Regions from separate parts of the Pseudomonas vranovensis genome, predicted to be linked through region 2. Evidence: predicted binding sites of a transcription regulator. Region 2 holds the regulator's gene; each other region holds the start of a gene.
The links. Region 2 encodes sigma-54, which starts transcription at its own class of promoters, with help from an activator protein. Its sites were predicted from a motif close to ANTGGCATNNANNTTGCTNT; they were not measured.

Region 1 (7,114 bases), 2.7 Mb from region 2:
CATGTACCGCTACGAGCTGGGCGCCAACTTCAAGGCCGAGCTGATCGAAAGCCCGGACCAGAAGGACCTGACCCACAAGCTTGAGTCGTTCATCCAGACCGCCACCAAGAGCCTGCTGGACAACACCGCAGGTGTCGTTCACGGCACGCCTGAGTAAGTGCGAGTGCTGTACTGAAAAAAGAGGCCCCCGGGCCTCTTTTTTTTGCCGATGACGCGCAGCGGCTGAACATTCACCCGTGCTGCGGGTCAACGGAAGGTAAGCCGATTCACCCTGAGTGTCCGTACTGAGGAGAATCCAATGAAAGCGTGGGAAATTACGTTTGTTGATCAAAAAGGCGAGCGTACCTCGCTGCCCGTCACCTGTGAGCAACAGCCCAGTGTCGAAGAGGCCGCGCGGCTGATTCGTTCCCACCTCTTTCCAGTCATGGACGAACTGGATCTCAATGATTTCCAGGACCGTGCTACTGCACCCACCGCCAAATGGCTCAAAGAGCAGAGCGGTGTGGAGATCACCGCGATCACGGAAAAGCCCTGAACCGGCTGTTTTCTGGCACATATGTCAACTTGACGCTACGCTGCAATCAAGGTCGGGCCGTTATTTGCAACAGCCTGGGCTTGCCGATCCACGTCATGCATCAGCTCGAATTGCCCCCGCACGGCTTGTGTGGCGGGCAGGTGCGTTTTGCACTGAAAGTCTATCCATCGGTAGTGAGGAGGACGATTCATGAGCAGCCAATACGAGGACATCAGCAGCACCGTATTGCGACAGATGAAAGAGGGCGGCTTCAACTTCGCCCAGATTCATCCCATCGAGTTTTATGCGGTATTTCCCGATGAGGCACGGGCACGACGGGCAGCAGGACAGTTTCGCGGGGAGTCGCTCAGCGCACAGGTGCGCGAACGCGATGACGGTGCCTGGCACCTGGAGTTGAGCAAAGTGATGTATGCCACCTATGGCGGTATTGACGAATTCGAGCAGGACTTCGAAGCGGTGATTGCGCCGTTGGGTGGGGAGATCGAAGGCTGGGGCGTGAAACAGGAACGCCCGCTGGCCTGAACAACGCTTCGCAATGAAGCGTTGGATGCAACGAAAGCGAAGCGGTTGCACAGACTTGGTGCAACCGCTTTGCGTTTCAAATACAACCTATTGAAATCCAAGGAATTATGCCGCTGGCACGGGGCTTGCGATAGCTCAGGTGCACGGGTGACAAGGAGTTCGGCATGATCCGCACCTTTTATGACGAGATGTACAGCGCAGACGGCCACGTCCGTCCGCACTACCGGGAATTCGCCCGCTGGTTGGCCGATACCCCGCCTGAACTGCTGGCGCAACGTCGGCGCGAAGCCGACCTGCTGTTTCACCGCGCCGGCATCACGTTCACCCTCTACGGCGACGAGCAGGGCACCGAGCGCCTGATCCCCTTCGACACTATTCCCCGTAGCATCCCGGCCAGTGAGTGGCGGGTGGTGGAGCGTGGCTGTATACAGCGGGTCAAGGCGCTCAACCTGTTCCTGGCCGACCTCTACCACGGCCAGCGGATCATCCGCGCCGGAATCATTCCCGCCGAACAAGTGCTGGCCAACGAGCAATACCAGTTGGCAATGCAGGGGCTGGACCTGCACCGCGATATCTATGCGCATATCTCCGGGGTCGACCTGGTGCGCGATGGCGACGGCAGCTACTACGTGCTCGAAGACAACCTGCGTACTCCCAGTGGCGTGAGCTACATGCTGGAAGACCGCAAGATGATGATGCGGCTGTTCCCCGAATTGTTCGCGGCCCAGCGCATTGCGCCGATCGACCACTATCCCAACCTGCTGCTCGACACCCTCAAAAGCGCCAGCCCTCTGGATAACCCAAGCGTGGTGGTACTCACCCCCGGGCGTTTCAACAGTGCATTTTTTGAACATGCCTTCCTGGCCCGGGAGATGGGCGTCGAACTGGTCGAGGGGGCGGATCTGTTCGTGCGTGACGAGCGGGTATTCATGCGCACCACCGACGGTCCCAAGGCGGTGGATGTGATCTACCGGCGCCTGGACGATGCCTTCCTTGATCCGCTGGCCTTCAATCCCGAGTCGATGCTTGGGGTGCCAGGGCTGCTCTCGGCCTATCGTTGCGGCAATGTGGTGCTGGCCAATGCCATCGGTACCGGGGTAGCCGACGACAAGTCGATCTACCCCTACGTCACCGACATGATCCGCTTCTATCTGGACGAAGAGCCCATTCTCAAGAACGTGCCGACCTGGCAGTGTCGCAAGCCCGAAGAACTGTCGCACGTGCTGGCGCACCTGCCGGAGCTGGTGGTCAAGGAAACCCAGGGCTCGGGCGGCTACGGCATGCTGGTGGGGCCTGCATCGACCCGTGCTGAAATTGAAGCCTTTGCCGCACGAATCAAGGCCCGGCCCGCGGCCTATATCGCCCAGCCGACGCTGTCGTTGTCGACCTGCCCGACCTTCGTGGAAAACGGTATTGCGCCGCGTCACATCGACCTGCGTCCCTTCGTGCTCAGTGGGCGGGAAACCCGTGTGGTGCCCGGCGGCCTGACCCGGGTGGCGTTGCGTGAAGGTTCGCTGGTGGTCAACTCCTCCCAGGGCGGCGGAACCAAGGACACCTGGGTGGTCGAGGATTAAGTCATGTTGAGTAGAACTGCCTCTGATTTGTACTGGATGTCGCGTTACCTGGAGCGGGCGGAAAACCTCGCGCGGATGCTCGATGTCAGTTATTCGCTGTCGCTGATGCCCCAGGACGGCCGGGGCGATGGGCTGGACGAAGTGGCCATGCCGCTGTTGATCACCGGTACCCTGGACGACTACCTGGAGCGCCATGGCCAGCTGCACGCCGAACGCCTGCTGGATTTCTTCGCCCTGGACCCGGACAACCCGGCCAGCATCTACAGCTGCCTGGGGGCGGCCCGCGCCTGTGCCCATGCGGTGCGTGGGCGAATCACCGCCGACATGTGGGAAAACATAAACGCCACCTGGCTCGAGATTCGCGGCATTGCCGAGCAAGGCCTGGGTCGTTATGGCATGAGCCGCTTCTGCGAATGGATCAAGGAGCGTTCCCACCTGTTTCGCGGTGCCACCTACGGCACGATCATGCGCAATGATGCATTCCGTTTCATCCGCCTGGGCACGTTTATCGAGCGTGCCGACAACACCCTGCGCCTGCTGGACGCCCGCTACGAGATGCTTGGCGAGGAGGCCGAGGCGGTCAGCGACAGCTCCGCCCGGGGTTATTACCAGTGGAGTGCCTTGTTGCGAGCGCTGTCCTCATTCGAGGCTTACACCGAGATCTATCGCGACGCCCCCGCGGCACGGCATGTGGCCGAACTGTTGTTGCTGCGCGCCGACGTACCGCGCTCGCTGCGTGCCTGCACTGAAGAGATCGACCTGATCCTGGCCAGCCTGCCGGGCAGCAATGGTCGTGCGGCGCAGCGCCTGGCAGCCGAAGTCGATGCGCGGCTGCGCTACACCGGCATCGACGAGATCCTTGCCGAAGGCCTGCACCCCTGGCTGACCCATTACATCCCGCTGGTGCGCCAGTTGGGCAATGCCATTCACAGCGCGTACCTGGAGGCCGTATGAGACTGACCATTAGCCATGAAACTGCCTATCACTACGAGGACCAGGTTCGGGCCAGTATCCAGTACCTGCGCCTGACGCCCCACGACAGCGAGCGCCAGCAGGTACTCGTCTGGCAGTTGGACCTGCCGCGCCCGGTGCGGGCACAGCTGGACCCGTTCGGCAATATCCTCCACGTCTTGAGCCTGGACGAACCGCACTCGGACCTGATCATCGGTGCCCGCGGCCTGGTGGAAATCGACCAGAGCCGCGAAGCCGAGCATGAAGCACAATCACCGTTGCCGTTCCTGCGCTTTACCCGTTTGACCGAAGCAGATGAAGCCTTGCGCGCCTTTGCCAGCCAGCAATGCCGCAAGCGCAGGGACCGCTCGGCGCTGATCGAATTGATGAATGCGTTGAACCAGCGCATGGCGTATCGCCCAGGCAGCACGGCGGTAGATACCAGTGCAGCCCAGGCGTTCGCCGCCGGTTCCGGTGTGTGCCAGGACCATACTCATGCTTTCCTCGCCTGCGTGCGCAGCCTGGGTGTACCGGCGCGCTACGTTTCGGGCTACCTGTTCGACAGTGACAGCCAGCAGATGGCCAGTCATGCCTGGGCCGAGGCCTGGCTCGACGACGCCTGGTACAGCTTCGATGTGACGAACCAGCTGGACCGCCCCGAGCGTCACCTGAAACTTGCGGTGGGCCTGGATTATCTGGATGCCTGCCCGGTGCGCGGCATGCGGCGCGGCGGAGGCTTCGAGCAGATGCATGCCAAGGTGTTGGTAACCCCTGCCTTTACCGCTCAGCAGCAATAGGCGTCAGGGGGTCTTGCGGGTGGCCATGTGTGCAAGATAGACCAGCAGTGCATCCAGTTCCTGGTCGCTGAGCACCGCATTGCTGAAGCCGGGCATTCTGGCTTGCGGCCACTGGCGCAGGCTCTGCGGGTCGCGGATGTAGCGGCGAAGGAAGGTCGGTTGGAAGTACTCGGTAGGGTTGTGCGGCACGTTGAGGTCGGGACCGAACTGCGCATCGCCGGCGCCATTGAGGCGATGGCAGGCCAGGCAGTTCTTCTGGAACAGGGCGAACCCCAGAATGATTGGATCGCCGCTGGCCAGATCCGCAGCGGGCCGCAATGCGGGGAAGCGTTCGGCCGCCGCTGCCAGGCGGCGAATGCTGGCAACCTGGAAGGGCCACTGTTCCGGACTGATACGCCCAGCCTGTGGTTGAGTCCAGACCAGGTAGAACGGGCCGGCACTGGGTTTGTTCCGACCCAATGGGGGCCAAGGGTGTGCTGGGTCCTCAATGGCCAGCCAGGCGCGTGCGGGCCCTTTTTCGAGCAAAGGTGCGGCGGGCATCTCGGCGGCAAAGCCGTCCTCGGCCACCGCTTGCAGGTGATCGTCGGGAGCTATGCCTTCAAGCAGTACCGCAAGGGGTATGGCGCGGTAGCGCATGGTTTTCTTGTAGGACACATCGTCGGGAATCTCGATATCCCGCGCCTGGGGGTGCGCGAGCAGCTCGGCACTTTGCCACTGACGGCTGGCAGTGCCCAGGTCCAAGGTCAACTGCGCCGCCTGTAGCGGCAGGCAGAGCAGGGTCAGCAGCAGGGTGAGGCAGCGGCGCATGGGCAGACTCCAACCATCAGGGCTGGCAGAGTACCTGCGCGCCATCGCATATGGCCATAGAGAGGTCAGCCGAACAGGCGTGACAGGTTCGGCACAATCAACAGCAATGTCGTGGCGAAGAGAATGAGCCCGGCTTGACGTACTTTGGGTTGTTTGAACATGGCTGACCGCCTTCTTGTTGTTATTCCTGAGTGCCCAGTGGCTTCCTTGTCGTCGATCCGGCAAACGGGTAACGCGGTTTGACGTCCAGACGCGAACCTTTGCTAATGGGTATACAACTAACCTTAGGGTCAACGTCAGTTATGTTTTAGAACGCTTTCGTATGTTTCTATTCATTACAGTGTTTTTTGGCTATGAGGCCAAGTGCCATCCAGCAACATTTCCCCTTGCTAGACGCTTGCGAGCATTCAGCGCCTGGACCCACTACAGGTGACCGTTCGTCAGTGCATCCTACTTGCTTGCAGGCCTTATTCGGGGCAGGCTCTAGGGGGCAATCCCGCCTTTTGTCGTTCAGGACTAAATCTATGTCGTTACGCATCTGCATCCTGGAAACCGACGTCCTGCGACCCGAGCTGGTCGATCAGTATCAGGGCTACGGACGGATGTTCGAGCAACTGTTCACCCGCCAGCCGATCGCCGCAGAGTTTCGCGTCTATAACGTGTTGAACGGCGAATACCCGGAAGACGACCAGGTATTTGATGCCTACCTGGTGACGGGCAGCAAGGCCGACTCGTTCGGTGATGATCCCTGGATCGAAAAGCTCAAAACGTTCCTGCTCGCTCGCTACCAGCACGGCGACAAGTTGCTGGGCGTTTGTTTCGGTCATCAGTTGCTGGCGCTGCTGCTGGGCGGCAAGAGCGAACGTGCCACCCAGGGCTGGGGGGTGGGTACCCATCGCTATGTGATGAACGCCAAGGCACCCTGGATGAGCCCGCAAGTCGAAGAATTGACCCTGTTGATCAGCCACCAGGACCAAGTGACCCGCCTGCCGGAAAACGCCACGGTGATTGCATCCAGCGATTTCTGCCCGAATGCTGCTTATCACATCGGCGATCAAGTGCTGTGCTTCCAGGGCCACCCGGAGTTTATCCACGACTATTCGCGTGCTTTGCTTGAGCTGCGTCAGGACAACCTCGGCCAGGAGATTTATCGCAAAGGTATCGACAGCCTGGCGCACGAGCACCAGGGCAGCACGGTCGCCGAATGGATGATGCGATTCGTTGCCCACAAGCCCCACGGCACTTCGGCCTGAGGCTGTTCGCTACAACCAGCCGGACCGTTTGAAGCTTGCGAACAACGCCGTGCAGCCCACGGCGATCCCGCCCAGCACGGCGAAATAGCCGTAGTGCCAGCTCAGTTCCGGCATGTTCTGAAAGTTCATCCCGTAGATGCCCGCCACTGCGGTGGGAAATGCCAGGATCGCCGCCCAGGCGGCGAACTTGCGTTGCACGATACTCTGGCGTGACGATTCCAGCAGCATGCCGATCTCGATGGTCTGGCTGGCGATATCACGGATCCCGGCCAGGTCTTCCATCTGCCGGGTGACGTGAATCTGCACATCTCGAAAGTACGGGCGCATGTTCTTGTCGATGAAGGGGAAGGTCAGGCGCTGCAGTTCTTCGCTGACCTCTACCATAGGCGCTACATACCGGCGCAGGCGCAGGATGTCGCGGCGCAGGCTGTGCAGGCGGCGGATGTCTTCTTCCTGGAGCGAGTTGCTCAGTACGCTTTGTTCCAGCTCTTCGATTTCGCCGTGGATGGCTTCGCCGATCGGTTGATAGTTCTCGGTGACGAAGTCGAGCAGGGCGTAGAGCACGAAATCCTCGCCATGTTCGAGCAGCAGCGGACGCGCTTCGCAGCGTTGGCGCACCAGGGCGTAGGACTTGGAGTGGCCATTGCGGCAGGTGATGATGTAGCCGTTGCCAGC
Region 2 (7,114 bases):
CGATGAGCAGCCTTTGAGGCGGCAGTGTGGAATGGCAATGCCATTGCCAAACCCGGTTGACCCGAGTTTCTCCCGGGCAAACAGGCTTTCAAATACGTCCTGCATCTCCAGGTCGGCAACTTCCCGGTCGATCAGGGTGGCGATTTCCTGGAGGACGCGCTTTTTACTGCCGCCCGGCACGTTCACAAGGGAACGGCCGGGGGTCAGGATGGTTTCAAGTCGGATCATGGATGAGGGGGATCAGCGGGCCGCTGCACCTTGCAGCAGGCTTTGCTGTTTTTCCTTGTGTTTTTTCAGTTGGCGGTCGAGCTTGTCAGTCAAGGCATCGATCGCTGCATACATGTCTGTGTGTTCGGCATTTGCAACAACTTCGCCGCCGGGAATAAACAGCGTTGCTTCGATTTTCTGCTGCAGCTTCTCGACCTTCATGATTACCGTCACATTGGTAATCTTGTCGAAGTGCCCCTCCAGTCGCTTCAGTTTCTGTTCGACATACTCACGCAGGGGCTGAGTGACTTCTACATGCTGTCCACTGATATTGACTTGCATACAGCTTCTCCTTTGTTGCCGGTGCATAAGAGGCAGGTGTTGCGCCTGCCACTGAACTGCGATGGCACACCTCAGGGGCCGTTACATCAATCGCTTGCGCTCGCTCGACGGTGCAATGCCGAGGGACTCGCGGTACTTGGCGACGGTGCGACGGGCTACCTGGATGCCTTGTGCCTCCAGTAAACCAGCGATCTTGCTGTCACTCAATGGCTTTTTCTGATTTTCAGCTGCAACCAGTTTTTTGATGATCGCGCGGATGGCTGTGGACGAGCATTCGCCGCCTTCGGAGGTACTCACGTGGCTGGAGAAAAAGTACTTCAGCTCGTAAATGCCCCGTGGGGTATGCATGTATTTCTGGGTGGTTACCCGGGAAATCGTCGACTCGTGCATGCCTACCGCTTCGGCGATGTCGTGCAGCACCAGCGGCTTCATCGCTTCGTCGCCGTGGTCGAGAAAGCCCCGTTGATGCTCGACGATCTGGGTGGCGACCTTCATCAGGGTCTCGTTGCGGCTCTGCAGGCTCTTGATGAACCAGCGGGCTTCCTGCAACTGATTGCGCATGAAGGTGTTGTCGGCACTGGTGTCGGCGCGACGGACGAAGCCTGCGTACTGCGGGTTGACCCGCAGGCGCGGGACGGCTTCCTGGTTCAGCTCGACCAGCCAGCGTTCGTTGTCCTTGCGTACGATCACGTCCGGGACAACGTACTCGGGCTCGCTGGACTCGATCTGCGAACCGGGGCGCGGGTTGAGGCTCTGGACCAGTTCGATCACCTGGCGCAACTCGTCTTCCTTGAGCTTCATGCGGCGCATCAGCTGGCTGTAGTCGCGGCTGCCGAGCAGGTCGATATAGTCGCTGACCAGGCGCTGCGCCTCGGCCATCCACGGCGTCGTGGCAGGCAGTTGGCGCAGTTGCAACAGCAGGCATTCGCCGAGGTTGCGCGCGCCGATGCCGGCGGGCTCGAATTGCTGGATGCGATGCAGTACGGCCTCGACTTCATCGAGCTCGATATCCAGCTCGGGATCGAAGGATTCGCAGACTTCTTCGAGTGTCTCGTCCAGGTAGCCCTGGTTGTTGATGCAGTCGATCAGCGTCACGGCGATCAACCGGTCGGTGTCGGACATCGGCGCCAGGTTCAACTGCCAGAGCAGGTGGCTCTGCAGGCTTTCACCGACCGAAGTACGGGTGGTGAAGTCCCACTCGTCATCGTCATTGCTGGGCAGGCTGCTGGCGCTGGTCTGGTAGATGTCTTCCCAGGCCGTGTCGACTGGCAGTTCATTGGGGATGCGCTCGCTCCACTCGCCCTCTTCGAGGTTGTCCACTGTTTGCGTGGTTTCCTGGAAGCTGGTGTCCTGGGTTTCGGCGACAGGCTTGCTTTCGGCGTTATCGGCCATCGGGTCGCTGTTGTCGAAATCGTCGCCTTCTTCCTGGCGTTCGAGCATCGGGTTCGACTCCAGCGCTTCCTGGATCTCCTGCTGGAGATCAAGGGTAGATAGCTGGAGCAGACGGATGGCCTGTTGCAACTGCGGGGTCATCGTCAGTTGCTGGCCCATTCTTAGGACGAGCGATGGTTTCATGGCAGGGGCTTAACACCTTATTTGCCGGCGCACATGCGCCATCCACTACAAGGGCACCGAAGCGCCAACTTTAAGCAAATTATATGCCTGAAGTTGAAGCGTTTGCCTAGGGTGCGGTAACAAATATGCCGCATTTCGCCGGTTCAGCGGCCCATGGCAAACGCTGTGCTGCTTCGAACTTACAAGCGGAACTCGTGGCCCAGGTAGACCTCTTTAACCAGATCGTTGGCCAGGATGGTCTGCGCATCGCCTTCGGCGATCAGTTGGCCATCATTGACGATGTAGGCGGTTTCGCAGATATCCAGAGTTTCCCGAACGTTATGGTCGGTGATCAGCACGCCAATGCCTTTGGCCTTGAGGTGGTGGATGATCTGCTTGATGTCGCCGACCGAAATCGGGTCGACACCGGCAAAGGGTTCGTCGAGCAGGATGAACTTCGGGGCCGTGGCCAGTGCCCGGGCGATTTCCACGCGTCGCCGCTCGCCCCCGGAAAGGCTCATGCCGAGGTTGTCGCGAATATGGCTGATGTGGAATTCCTGCAGCAGGCTTTCCAGCTCCTTGCGGCGTCCGGCGGCATCGAGCTCCTTGCGGGTTTCGAGGATCGCCATGATGTTGTCGGCCACCGACAGCTTGCGAAAGATCGATGCCTCCTGGGGCAGGTAGCCGATGCCGGCACGGGCACGCCCGTGCATCGGCTGGTGGCTGACATCCAGGTCGTCGATCAGGACGCGTCCCTGGTCGGCCTGGACCAGTCCGACGATCATGTAGAAGCAGGTGGTCTTGCCGGCGCCGTTAGGGCCGAGCAGGCCGACGATCTGGCCGCTGTCGATAGACAGGCTGACGTCACGTACTACCTGACGGCTTTTGTAGCTCTTGGCCAGGTGCTGGGCTTTGAGGGTTGCCATTTACTCGGCCTTCTTCTTCGGCTGGATCACCATGTCGATGCGTTGGCGTGGCGTGGTGACGTTGCTGCCACGGCCGGCGGTCGCTACCTGGGACTTGGTGTTGTAGACGATCTTCTCTCCTTCGGTGGTGTTGCCTTCGTTTTCCACCTTGGCGCGATCGGTCAGTACAACCAGTTCTTTTTGCGACTGGTACTGGATAGTGACGGCCCAGCCTTTCATCTTGTCCGGCTTGTCGGCGCTCTGCTGTTGCTCGAAGTAGGCGAGGTTGCCCACCGAAGTCACGACGTCGATGTCGCCGGAGTCGGCGCGGGTGATGGTCACGGTGTTGCCTTTGATCATCATCGAGCCCTGGGTGATGATGACGTCTCCGGTATAGGTGGCGACGCCTTTCTTGTCGTCCAGGTGCGCGTTGTCGGCCTGGATGCGAATTGGCTGGTCACGGTCGGTCGGCAGGGCCCAGGCGCTCGCGCTTCCCAGTGCTGCGCTCAGGCTGAGCAAAAAGGGGAGGGTTTTAACGAGCCTCATACTGTCCTCTTACGTTGGACAGCAGGTCCATCCTGCCGTCTTTCAAATACGCTTTCATTCCGTTACCCGTAGTCACGCCACCGGCGCCGTCGATTCTAACGGCTTGCTCGGTTTGCGCATATTGCTTCTGTGGGAACACGGTCATGCGCGTGGTGGTAATAATGGTCGTGCGATTCTTTTCGTCGGTGCGGGCAATCCGTACCGAGTCGATCAGTTCTACTTCGCTGCCGTCCGGGTTCACTTCGCCTTTCTCGCTCTGAACGTGCCAGGGGAATGTGGTACCACGGTACATCTGCAGGTCCGGCTTGGTCAGCAAGGTCACTTCGCTGACCTTGAGGTGTTCGACCTTGTCGGCCGTCATTTCATATTGCAGCTTGCCGTCAGGCAGGAACTGCACGCTGTGGGCGTTGGTTGCGTAGTAGTCGATGGCGTTTTCATCGACAGTGGCCACCGGTTTGTCGAGAAAGCTCTCGGGGCCGATGTTCCAGTAGCCGACGGCTACCAGCAACGCGGCAATCACACTGAACAGCGCAATGGTGCGGATTTTTTTGAACATTTGTCGCTCTACAGGTAATGGGCGTTGGCGGCGTCAAGATTGCCCTGGGCTTGCAGGATCAGCTCGCAGAATTCACGGGCAGCGCCTTCACCGCCGCGGGCAAGGGTGACACCGTGGGCGTGTTCGCGAACGAACGCTGCGGCGTTGGCTACTGCCATGCCCAGGCCGACGCGACGGATCACCGGCAGGTCGGGCAGGTCGTCACCCAGATAGGCCACTTGCTCATAGCTTAGGTTGAGCTGGCCGAGAAGCTCGTCCAAAACCACCAATTTATCTTCCCGTCCCTGATACAGGTGAGGGATGCCGAGGTTCTTGGCGCGTCGCTCCACCACCGGAGTCTTGCGTCCGCTGATGATTGCCGTGGTCACGCCCGACGCCATGAGCATCTTGATGCCGTGGCCGTCGAGGGTGTTGAAGGTCTTGAATTCGCTGCCGTCCTCGAGGAAATACAGGCGGCCATCGGTCAGTACGCCGTCAACGTCGAAAACAGCCAGCTTGATGGCCTTGCCGCGGTGCATCAGGTCGTTGGTCATCTACATCACTCCAGCGCGCAGCAAGTCATGCATGTTGAGCGCGCCGATAGGGCGTTCGTCGTTGTCGACCACCACCAGGGCGTTGATCTTGTGGTCTTCCATGATCTTCAGGGCTTCGGCGGCAAGCATTTCTGCGCGAGCCGTCTTGCCGTGGAGGGTCATGACCTCGTCGATCAAGGTCTTGTGTACGTCGATGTTGCGATCGAGGCTGCGGCGAAGGTCGCCGTCAGTGAAAATACCGGCAAGCCGTCCGTCGGGTTCAACGACGACGGTCATGCCCAAACCTTTGCGAGACATTTCAAGTAGCGCGTCCTTGAGCAGGATGCCGCGCGCTACCTTGGGCAGTTCATCGCCCGCGTGCATGACGTTCTCGACCTTGAGCAGCAGGCGGCGGCCCAGGGCGCCACCGGGGTGCGAAAACGCGAAGTCTTCGGCGGTGAATCCACGGGCTTCAAGCAGGGCGATCGCCAGTGCGTCCCCCAGTACCAGTGCCGCGGTGGTCGAAGACGTGGGCGCCAGGTTCAGCGGGCAGGCTTCCTGCTCGACACGGGCGTCCAGATTCACTTCGGCGGCCTTGGCCAGTGCTGAATCAGGGTTGCCGGTCATGCTGATGAGCTGGATGCCCAGGCGCTTGATCAGCGGCAGCAAGGTAACGATTTCGGCGGTGGAGCCCGAGTTGGACAGCGCCAGGATCACGTCTTCGCGGGTGATCATGCCCATGTCACCATGGCTGGCTTCGGCCGGGTGGACGAAAAACGATGGCGTGCCGGTGCTGGCGAGGGTGGCGGCAATTTTTCTGCCGATATGACCGGACTTGCCCATTCCAACCACGACGACGCGCCCCTTGCAGGCCTGGATCAGCTCGCAGGCTTTGACGAAATCGGCGTCGATGTGGGCCAGCAGGCCCTCTACCGCCTTTACTTCAAGGCGGATAGTGCGCTGCGCGGATTGAATCAGCTCGCTGGATTGGCTCATGGCGGAAAACGATTGCCTGATGAAAGGCGCCGATTATAGCGACAATGCGCAAAACCCTCACCTTGTGATTGTCAAACAGACCGCGATCTAGCTTAACCATAGCTGAACGAGCGCTGCGGCGGCCTTGGGGCGCTGCTATCAGCGGTGCTATAGTTCGCCGCCTGTTCGGCCCGCTTGGGACGTGCGTGCCTCCATGAAGGGGGCGCGCGTCTGAGTGAGAAGGCTGCATCGCAAGGAGTCTAGATGAGCGTTGATAACGCCTACGCGGTCGAGTTGAAGGGCGTGTCCTTCAAGCGCGGTACGCGCAGCATCTTCAATAATGTCGATATACGCATTCCGCGGGGCAAGGTTACCGGGATCATGGGGCCTTCGGGGTGTGGCAAGACCACATTGCTGCGTCTGATGGGGGCCCAGTTGCGGCCTGCCAGCGGCGAGGTCTGGGTCGGCGGGCAGAACCTGCCCACGTTATCGCGTGGCGACTTGTTCGATGCGCGCAAGCAAATGGGTGTGTTGTTCCAGAGCGGCGCGTTGTTCACCGATCTCGATGTGTTCGAGAACGTGGCGTTCCCGTTGCGGGTGCATACCCAGCTGTCCGACGAGATGATCCGTGACATCGTACTGATGAAGCTGCAGGCCGTTGGCCTGCGCGGTGCCATCGAGCTGATGCCGGACGAACTCTCAGGTGGCATGAAGCGCCGTGTCGCGCTGGCCCGGGCCATTGCCCTGGACCCGCAGATCCTCATGTACGACGAGCCTTTTGTGGGGCAGGACCCTATTGCCATGGGGGTTCTGGTGCGCCTGATCCGCCTGCTCAATGACGCCTTGGGTATCACCAGCATCGTGGTGTCCCACGATCTGGCCGAGACCGCCAGTATTGCCGACTACATTTACGTCGTTGGTGACGGGCAGGTACTGGGCCAGGGCACGCCGGACGAGCTGATGGGCTCCGATAACCCGCGCATTCGCCAGTTCATGAAGGGCGATCCGGATGGCCCTGTGCCCTTTCACTTTCCTGCGCCTGATTACCGCGCCGATCTTCTGGGGAAGCGTTGATGCGCAGAAAATCCTTGCTCGAACGCATTCGTCGATTCGGCCGTTCGGCCATCGACGTGCTGGCCGTACTCGGCCGTTCCTGCCTGTTCCTGGTGCATGCACTGGTGGGGCGCGGTGGGATCGGTGGCGGCTTTCAATTATTGGTCAAGCAACTCTATTCGGTCGGCGTGCTGTCGCTGGCGATCATTGTCGTCTCAGGGGTATTCATCGGGATGGTGCTGGCCTTGCAGGGGTTCAGCATCCTGGCCAAGTACGGCTCGGAGCAGGCCGTGGGGCAGATGGTTGCGCTGACCTTGCTGCGCGAGCTGGGGCCGGTCGTCACAGCGCTGCTGTTCGCCGGTCGAGCAGGTTCGGCACTGACCGCCGAAATCGGCAACATGAAGTCGACCGAACAACTTTCCAGCCTGGAAATGATCGGCGTCGACCCACTCAAGTACATCGTT
Region 3 (7,114 bases), 2.6 Mb from region 2:
ACTCAAGCAGAAGTGCTGCTTGTACAAGGGCGCCGCCACCACCAGTTCGCCGTTCAGATGCCCCACCAGTCCACGGCCAATCACATTGGCGCCGGACCTGGGGTCGACGTTATCAACGGCATACACCGGTGTACTCTGCCCTGGCAGGTAGAACAGCGCCACCTGCCGTCCCTCGAACCACACCACCACTCCCGATTGCGCCACCAGGTCATCGCGGTTGCACACGGCCTGCCAGTGTCGGGCTTGCAGGTTTACAGCAACAGTGGACACGCTCATCACAGCACCTCTTCAGTGGTCGGGATCAAGTGAAGTTCAGCGGCGCCGATCGGTCGGCGCTGGCCACGCTCGCGGACAAAATGCACGCCTGGGTCCGGGCGCTGGTCGTTGACGAAGGTACGGAAACGCTTGAGTTTTTCCGGGTCCTTCAGGGCATTCGCCCATTCGCATTCGTATCGGTCGACCACCAGTTGCATCTGCGCTTCAAGCTCCGCGCCCAGGCCCAGGCTGTCGTCGAGAATCACGTGCTTGAGGTAGTCCAAGCCGCCCTCGAGGCTTTCACGCCACACCGAGGTGCGCTGCAATTTGTCGGCAGTACGGATGTAGAACATCAGCACCCGGTCGATGGTGCGGATCAGCGCGGCATCGTCCAGGTCGGTAGCGAACAGTTCGGCATGCCGTGGACGCATGCCGCCGTTGCCGCAGACGTACAGGTTCCAGCCCTTCTCGGTGGCGATCACACCGATATCCTTGCTCTGCGCCTCGGCACACTCACGGGTGCAGCCCGATACCGCGAACTTGAGTTTGTGCGGTGAGCGCAGGCCCTTGTAGCGGTCTTCCAGGGTCAGGGCCATGTGTACGCTGTCCTGTACGCCATAGCGGCACCAGGTGCTGCCGACACAGGATTTGACCGTGCGTGTGGACTTGCCATAGGCATGACCGGTCTCGAATCCGGCCTCGATCAGTTCGCCCCAGATGGCCGGCAACTCGTGAAGCTGGGCCCCGAACAGGTCGATGCGCTGGCCGCCGGTGATCTTGGTGTAGAGGTCGTACTTCTTCGCCACCTGGCCAATGACGATGAGCTTGTCCGGGGTGATTTCGCCGCCCGGGATGCGCGGTACCACCGAGTAGGTGCCGTTCTTCTGCATGTTGGCCATGAAAGTGTCGTTGGTGTCCTGCAGCGGTACCAGCGACGGGTCCATGATCGGCTGGTTCCAGCACGAGGCCAGGATCGAGCCAACGGTGGGTTTGCAGATGTCGCAGCCCACATGGCCGCGGCCATGTTTGGCGAGCATCTCATCGAAACTCAGGATGCCCTCCACCCGCACCAGGGCGTAGAGCTCCTGGCGGGTGTAGGCGAAGTGTTCGCACAGGCTCTTGTCGACGCTGGCACCGCGGGCGATCAACTCATGCTCGAACACCTGCTTGAGTAGCGCCGCGCAGCCACCGCATCCGGTACAGGCCTTGGTCTGCTGCTTGAGCGCACCCAGTTCGCCGCAGCCGTTGTCGATGGCGCTGCAGATCGCGCCCTTGCTGACGTTGTGACAAGAACAGATGGTTGCGCTGTCGGGCAAGGCATCGGCGCCCAGGGTTGGCGCACCGGTCGATTGCGGCAAGATCAGCGCAGATGGATCGGCAGGCAATGCGATGCCGTTTTGTGCGTACTGCAGCAGCGTATCGTAGTAACTGTTGTCGCCCACCAGCACCGCACCCAACACGCGCTTGCCGCTGGCATCGACCACCAGACGACGGTACGCCGAGTTGGCTTCGTCGATAAAGCGATAGCTGCGCGCCCCCGGCGTCGCACCCTGGGCATCACCTATGGAGCCGACATCGACACCCAGCAACTTGAGCTTGGTCGACATGTCGGCACCGGTGAAGCTGGCGGCCTCTTCACCGGCCAGTGTCGCGGCCACATTGCGCGCCATGGTGTAGCCCGGCGCGACCAAACCGAACACGCTGCCATTCCACGAAGCACATTCGCCGATGGCGAAGATCTGCGCATCGCTGGTGCGGCAGTTACTGTCGATCACCACGCCTCCACGGGCGGCGATTTCCAGGCCGCTGCTGCGACCCAGCGCATCCTGCGGGCGGATGCCGGCGGAGAATACGATCAGGTCGGTTTCAAGACTCTCACCGCCATCGAAGTTCATCCGGTAGCGGTAGTCATCGCCGGCAACCACCGATTGGGTTGCCCGTGACAGATGCACCCCAACGCCCAGTGCCTCGATCTGCGCACGCAGAGCCGCGCCGCCTTCAGCGTCGAGCTGTACCGGCATCAGGCGCGGGGCAAACTCCACCACATGAGCTTCCAGGCCCAGGGACTTGAGGGCGTTGGCCGCCTCAAGCCCCAACAGCCCGCCACCGACCACCACCCCGCGCCGGGCACCCGTTGCAGCGGCGCGGATGGCGTCCAGATCATCCAGGGTGCGGTACACCAGGCGCGAAGCGCCCTCACACCCCTCGATGGGCGGCACGAAGGGATAAGAGCCGGTGGCCAGGATCAGTTGGTCATAGGCATAGCGTCCAAGCGGGGTAACCACCTCGCGGCGCTCGCGATCGATCGCCACCACCGCCTCCTGCAGGTGCAGGCTGATGCCGTGTTCGGCATACAACCCCACTGCACCCAGGGCCAAGGTTTCGGCATCGCTGCCGTTGAAGTACTCCGACAGGTGAACCCGGTCGTAGGCGCGTTGACGCTCCTCACCGAACACCTGCACCTCGAAACGGCCCAAGGCTCCTCGCTCGATCAGTTGCTCGACGCAGTGATGCCCCACCATGCCGTTGCCAACGATGATCAGTTTTTCTCGCTGGGCGATGGTCGTTGCTGCATTCATACCCGATCCTCACTCAAGGCCATTCACGGTGGCTGTACTGCCGGGGCTAACCCCGAAAAACAAAAAAAGGCGCCTGGAGCCGAAGCTCCAGGCGCCTTTGCCTGGTCGTTTTGTGTAGTTCCGGTGCAGATCGCCATTGACCCGCGAGAACGTTGTATTTCGATAAAAGCAGGGAGCGTGCCAACTGCCGAACACCCCGTGAACCGGGGGTTTGGCCGTTCAGCCGGCCGTCATCACCGACCCAGGCTGGTGCAGCACTCCCCCTTATGGGGCACCCTCAATACACGTCGCGCAGGTAGCGCTTGCTGCGGCTCAGTTCGCTGACATAGGCATCGGCTTGATCGGCACTGAGCGCACCGTGCTCGCGGCTGATCTGCTTGAGCGCCGCCTCGACATCCTTGGCCATGCGTTCGGCATCGCCGCACACATAAAAATGACCGCCCTCCTCCAGCCAGCGCCAGAGCTCGGCGCCCTGCTCGATCATGCGTTGCTGCACATAGATCTTCGCCGACTGGTCACGGGAGAAAGCGGTGTCCAGGCGAGTGAGATGCCCCTCGCGCTGCCACGCCAGAAGCTCATCGCGGTAATAGAAATCGGTGGCCGCTTTCTGTTCACCAAAGAACAGCCAATTGCGTCCGCTGGCGCCCTGCACCTGGCGCTCTTGAAGAAAGGCGCGAAACGGCGCAACACCGGTACCAGGGCCGACCATGATGACAGGCGCGTCGTTGTCTTTGGGCAAGAGAAAATGTTGCGTCGGCTGGGTGAAGATTCTCGCACTGCCCTGCCCAAGGCGATCGGCCAGGTAGGTCGAGCACACGCCTTTGCGCTGGCCATAGCGGACCGTGGACATCGTCAAATGCACCTGGCCTGGGTGGAAGCCGGGGCTTGAACTGATCGAATAGAGCCTTGGCTGCAAGGGCTTCAACAGGCTGAGCCAGGTGTCCAGCTGCAGTTGCACCGGGTAGGCCTGAAGCAGGTCGACCAGTTGCCGGCCCCACAGCCAGTCCTTGAGCGCGAGCGTGTTTTGCGGCATCAGCAGTTGGCGCAACGGCGCATCATCAATGTGGCTGGCCACAGCTTCCAGCAAGGCCGGCGTGATGCGGGCAATTTCCAGGTGATCGGTCAACGCCTCGAACAGCGGCATGTCGGCCAGGCCCTTGAGGCTGACGCAGCGGTTGCCATCCAGCCCGCTGGCCGCCAGAAACGCCTCTACCAGCGCCGGGCAGTTACGCGGCCAGACACCCAGTGCATCGCCAGCCTGATACCTGAAATCACTGTCGGCCAAGTCGAACACCACTTGCCGGGTTTCCTTCCCGGCACCCGGACTGTTGAGCAGGCGATTGTCCAGCAGGCGCGCCGACAGCGGTGCCTGCTTGCTGAACCCCTCACGGGCAGCAGGGGCCATGCCGCCCAGCGCCGATGCGCCTTGATGGCCGAACTTGGCCAGCAGCGCCTGCAGCCATTGCCCCGCGGGCTCCAACGGATCGCCTTCGCAATCGACTCGCTCCAGCAGGCGCCGACCACCCAGGTCTTGCAGGCGCTGGTCGAGCTTGCGACCGAAACCACAGAACTGCTGGTAACTGGAATCCCCCAGGGCCAGTACCGCATAAGGCAGGCCCGCACACCGCCGGGAATGCTCACCATGCAGCCCCTGCCAGAAGGCCGCGCCGCTGTCCGGTGCGTCGCCATCGCCAAAGGTGCTGGCGATCAGCAGTAAGCTGGCGGGGTTGTCCAGTTGCTCAAGCGCCACATCTTCCATGCAACTGAGCTGCACCGGCAGCCCGACCTGGCGCAGGTGTTCGGCGCAGCGTTCGGCCAGCGCCTGGCCGTTGCCGGTTTGCGAGGCCCAGAGCAGCAGATGCTGATCGCGAACAGACACCAGCGGTGCCACTTCAACTGCTTCGATACGTTCACCGGCAACCCGGCTCAAGGCCACCGCGCAGTACTTGAAGGCCGGCTGCAACGACACCGGGTCTACCGCATCGCTGGTGACCGCGTTGATCGCGAGGTTGTCGCCAAACGTATCGTTCCAGTGAAACGGCGCAAAGCAGTTGCCCGGCAGTACCCGCGTGGTGATCCGTGCCGGCAGCACCGCCTGGCCACGGCGCGAGCGCACCTGTACCTGATCCTTTTCGGCGATGCCCAGGCGCGCGGCGTCCTCGGGATGAATCTCCACAAAAGGCCCGGGGTCGAGTTTGTTCAAGGCCGCCACCTTGCCGGTCTTGGTCAGGGTGTGCCACTGGTGCTGGACGCGCCCGGTGTTAAGCACCAGGGGGAAATCGTCATTCGGCATCTCTGCGGGCGGCAGGCAAGGCCGTGCGAAGAAACGCGCCTTGCCGTTGCTGGTAGCGAAGGCGATGGCGGGCACCTGCCCCTGCCCATCACGCAGCAGCGCCTGGCTGACACCGTCGTTGCGATAGCGCAGCGGGCTGCGTGGATTGACGCGCTGCGGCTCGCACGGCCATTGCCGCGGCGCCTCGCGCAAGGCGCTATAGCTGGCGCCGCGCAGGTCATAACCAGTGGCCGGGTTCCAGGCCTGGCGAATTTCCTCGAAGACCGCCTCCGCACTGTCGTAGCTGAAAGCTTCGGCATAGCCCATGGCACAGGCGATCCGGGCGATAAGCTGCCAGTCGGGCAGGCTCTGGCCCGGCGGTTCGACTGCCTTGTTCATCAAGGTCAGGTTGCGCTCGGAGTTGACCATTACCCCCTCGCCTTCGGCCCAAAGTGCGGCAGGCAGGAGGATGTCGGCATAGCGGTTGGTTTCGGTATCGAGGAAGGCATCCTGGGTGATCACCAGTTCCGCCGCCTGCAAACCATCGATGACCTGCTGGCGATTGGCGACGCTGGCCACCGGGTTGCTGCAAATAATCCAACAAGCCTTGATCGAGCCTGCGGTCAGGCTGTCGAACAGAGCTACGGTGCCGTCACCGGTCTCACTGCGCAGGCTGTCTGCGGGGAGGTTCCACAACCGTTCGACAAAGGCGCGATCCGCATCCACCAGGGCAGAACGCTGGCCCGGCAGGCCCGGCCCCATGTAGCCCATCTCGCGCCCGCCCATGGCATTGGGCTGTCCGGTCAACGAAAAGGGACCACTGCCCGGCCGGCAAATAGCGCCGGTGGCCAGGTGCAGGTTGCACAGCGCGTTGGTCTGCCAGGTGCCGTGGATGCTCTGGTTCAGGCCCATCGTCCAGCAACTCATCCATTCCGGAGCCTGACCGATCCAATGAGCGACCGTGCGGATGTCGGCTTCGGCAAGGCCAGTGATGGCAGCGACCCGCGCGGGGGTGTAGTCCTCGAGAAAGGCCGGCATCGCCTCCCAGCCGTCGGTATGGCGGGCAATGAAGTCGGCATCGCTATGGCCATTGCTGTGCAGCAGGTGCAGCAGGCCATTGAGCAAGGCCAGGTCCGTACCGGGCTTGATCTGCAGGAACAGGTCGGCCTTGTCGGCGGTGGCACTGCGCCGGGGGTCGACGACAATCAAGCGGGCGCCGGCCTTGAGCCGGTCAAGCAGGCGCAGGAACAGAATGGGGTGACAGTCGGCCATGTTCGCGCCAATCACCAAGAACACATCGGCGCGGTCAAAATCCTGATAGCTTCCCGGCGGGCCGTCGGCACCCAGTGACTGTTTATAGCCGCTGCTGGCGCTGGCCATGCACAGCCGTGAGTTGGATTCGATATGGCGGCTACGAACAAAGCCCTTGGCCAGTTTGTTGACCAGGTACTGGGCCTCCAGCGACATCTGCCCAGACACATAGAACGCCAGGGCATCCGGGCCATGCTCGTCGATAATTGCGCGCAGGCGCCGGGCGGCCTGCTCGATAGCAGTATCGATGCCGGTCTGCACCGGATCGCGCTGGCGCAGTTCTCGGACATAGGCGTGCCCCATACGCCCAGACTCGCGCAGCGGCTGATGCGATGTCAGGCCCTTGGTGCATAATCGGCCAAAATTGCTGGGATGCTGTTTGTCACCGCTGACGTTGGTCACCCGGTTGCCTTCAACCGTCATGACAATGCCACAGCCCACACCACAATACGGGCAAACACTGCGCACGCTGGTGCTGCTCATCTGCCTACCTCCTGCTTGCGCAAACAAAAAGGCGCCCTGCTGTTCTGGCTTGTGAAAACAAGTCAGGGCAGCACGGCGCCTTTGTCGTGAACGGAGCAATCTGCGTTGATTGCCGGATAGACAGGCAGTAGCAAAGGTCGCGCCAGCTTGCGCAGCCCTTTAATCGCGGGGTTTCGAGCGTAACACAGCGCCACGGACGCACCGCCTTGGGGAC

Region 1: the regulator sigma-54 is predicted to act here: its motif matches at 1,170-1,189, upstream of ABVN19_RS03450 (circularly permuted type 2 ATP-grasp protein).
Region 3: the regulator sigma-54 is predicted to act here: its motif matches at 3,000-3,019, upstream of nirB (nitrite reductase large subunit NirB).

What each region holds. Positions count from the first base shown of each region.
Region 1 covers NZ_CP159259.1:736,926-744,039, forward strand. Annotated here, with positions in the region: gene ABVN19_RS03435 (LTA synthase family protein) at 1-157, shown strand, start outside; gene ABVN19_RS03440 (hypothetical protein) at 299-535, shown strand; gene ABVN19_RS03445 (ribonuclease E inhibitor RraB) at 725-1,057, shown strand; gene ABVN19_RS03450 (circularly permuted type 2 ATP-grasp protein) at 1,222-2,631, shown strand; gene ABVN19_RS03455 (alpha-E domain-containing protein) at 2,635-3,585, shown strand; gene ABVN19_RS03460 (transglutaminase family protein) at 3,582-4,379, shown strand; gene ABVN19_RS03465 (cytochrome c) at 4,383-5,186, opposite strand; gene ABVN19_RS03470 (amidotransferase) at 5,711-6,439, shown strand; gene ABVN19_RS03475 (magnesium and cobalt transport protein CorA) at 6,449-7,114, opposite strand, start outside.
Region 2 covers NZ_CP159259.1:3,810,896-3,818,009, reverse strand. Annotated here, with positions in the region: gene ptsN (PTS IIA-like nitrogen regulatory protein PtsN) at 1-228, opposite strand, end outside; gene raiA (ribosome-associated translation inhibitor RaiA) at 241-549, opposite strand; gene ABVN19_RS17800 (RNA polymerase factor sigma-54) at 631-2,124, opposite strand; gene lptB (LPS export ABC transporter ATP-binding protein) at 2,304-3,029, opposite strand; gene lptA (lipopolysaccharide transport periplasmic protein LptA) at 3,030-3,554, opposite strand; gene lptC (LPS export ABC transporter periplasmic protein LptC) at 3,541-4,110, opposite strand; gene ABVN19_RS17780 (HAD family hydrolase) at 4,119-4,643, opposite strand; gene ABVN19_RS17775 (KpsF/GutQ family sugar-phosphate isomerase) at 4,644-5,618, opposite strand; gene ABVN19_RS17770 (ATP-binding cassette domain-containing protein) at 5,862-6,671, shown strand; gene mlaE (lipid asymmetry maintenance ABC transporter permease subunit MlaE) at 6,671-7,114, shown strand, end outside.
Region 3 covers NZ_CP159259.1:623,017-630,130, reverse strand. Annotated here, with positions in the region: gene nirD (nitrite reductase small subunit NirD) at 1-276, opposite strand, end outside; gene nirB (nitrite reductase large subunit NirB) at 276-2,834, opposite strand; gene ABVN19_RS02910 (bifunctional nitrate reductase/sulfite reductase flavoprotein subunit alpha) at 3,112-6,900, opposite strand.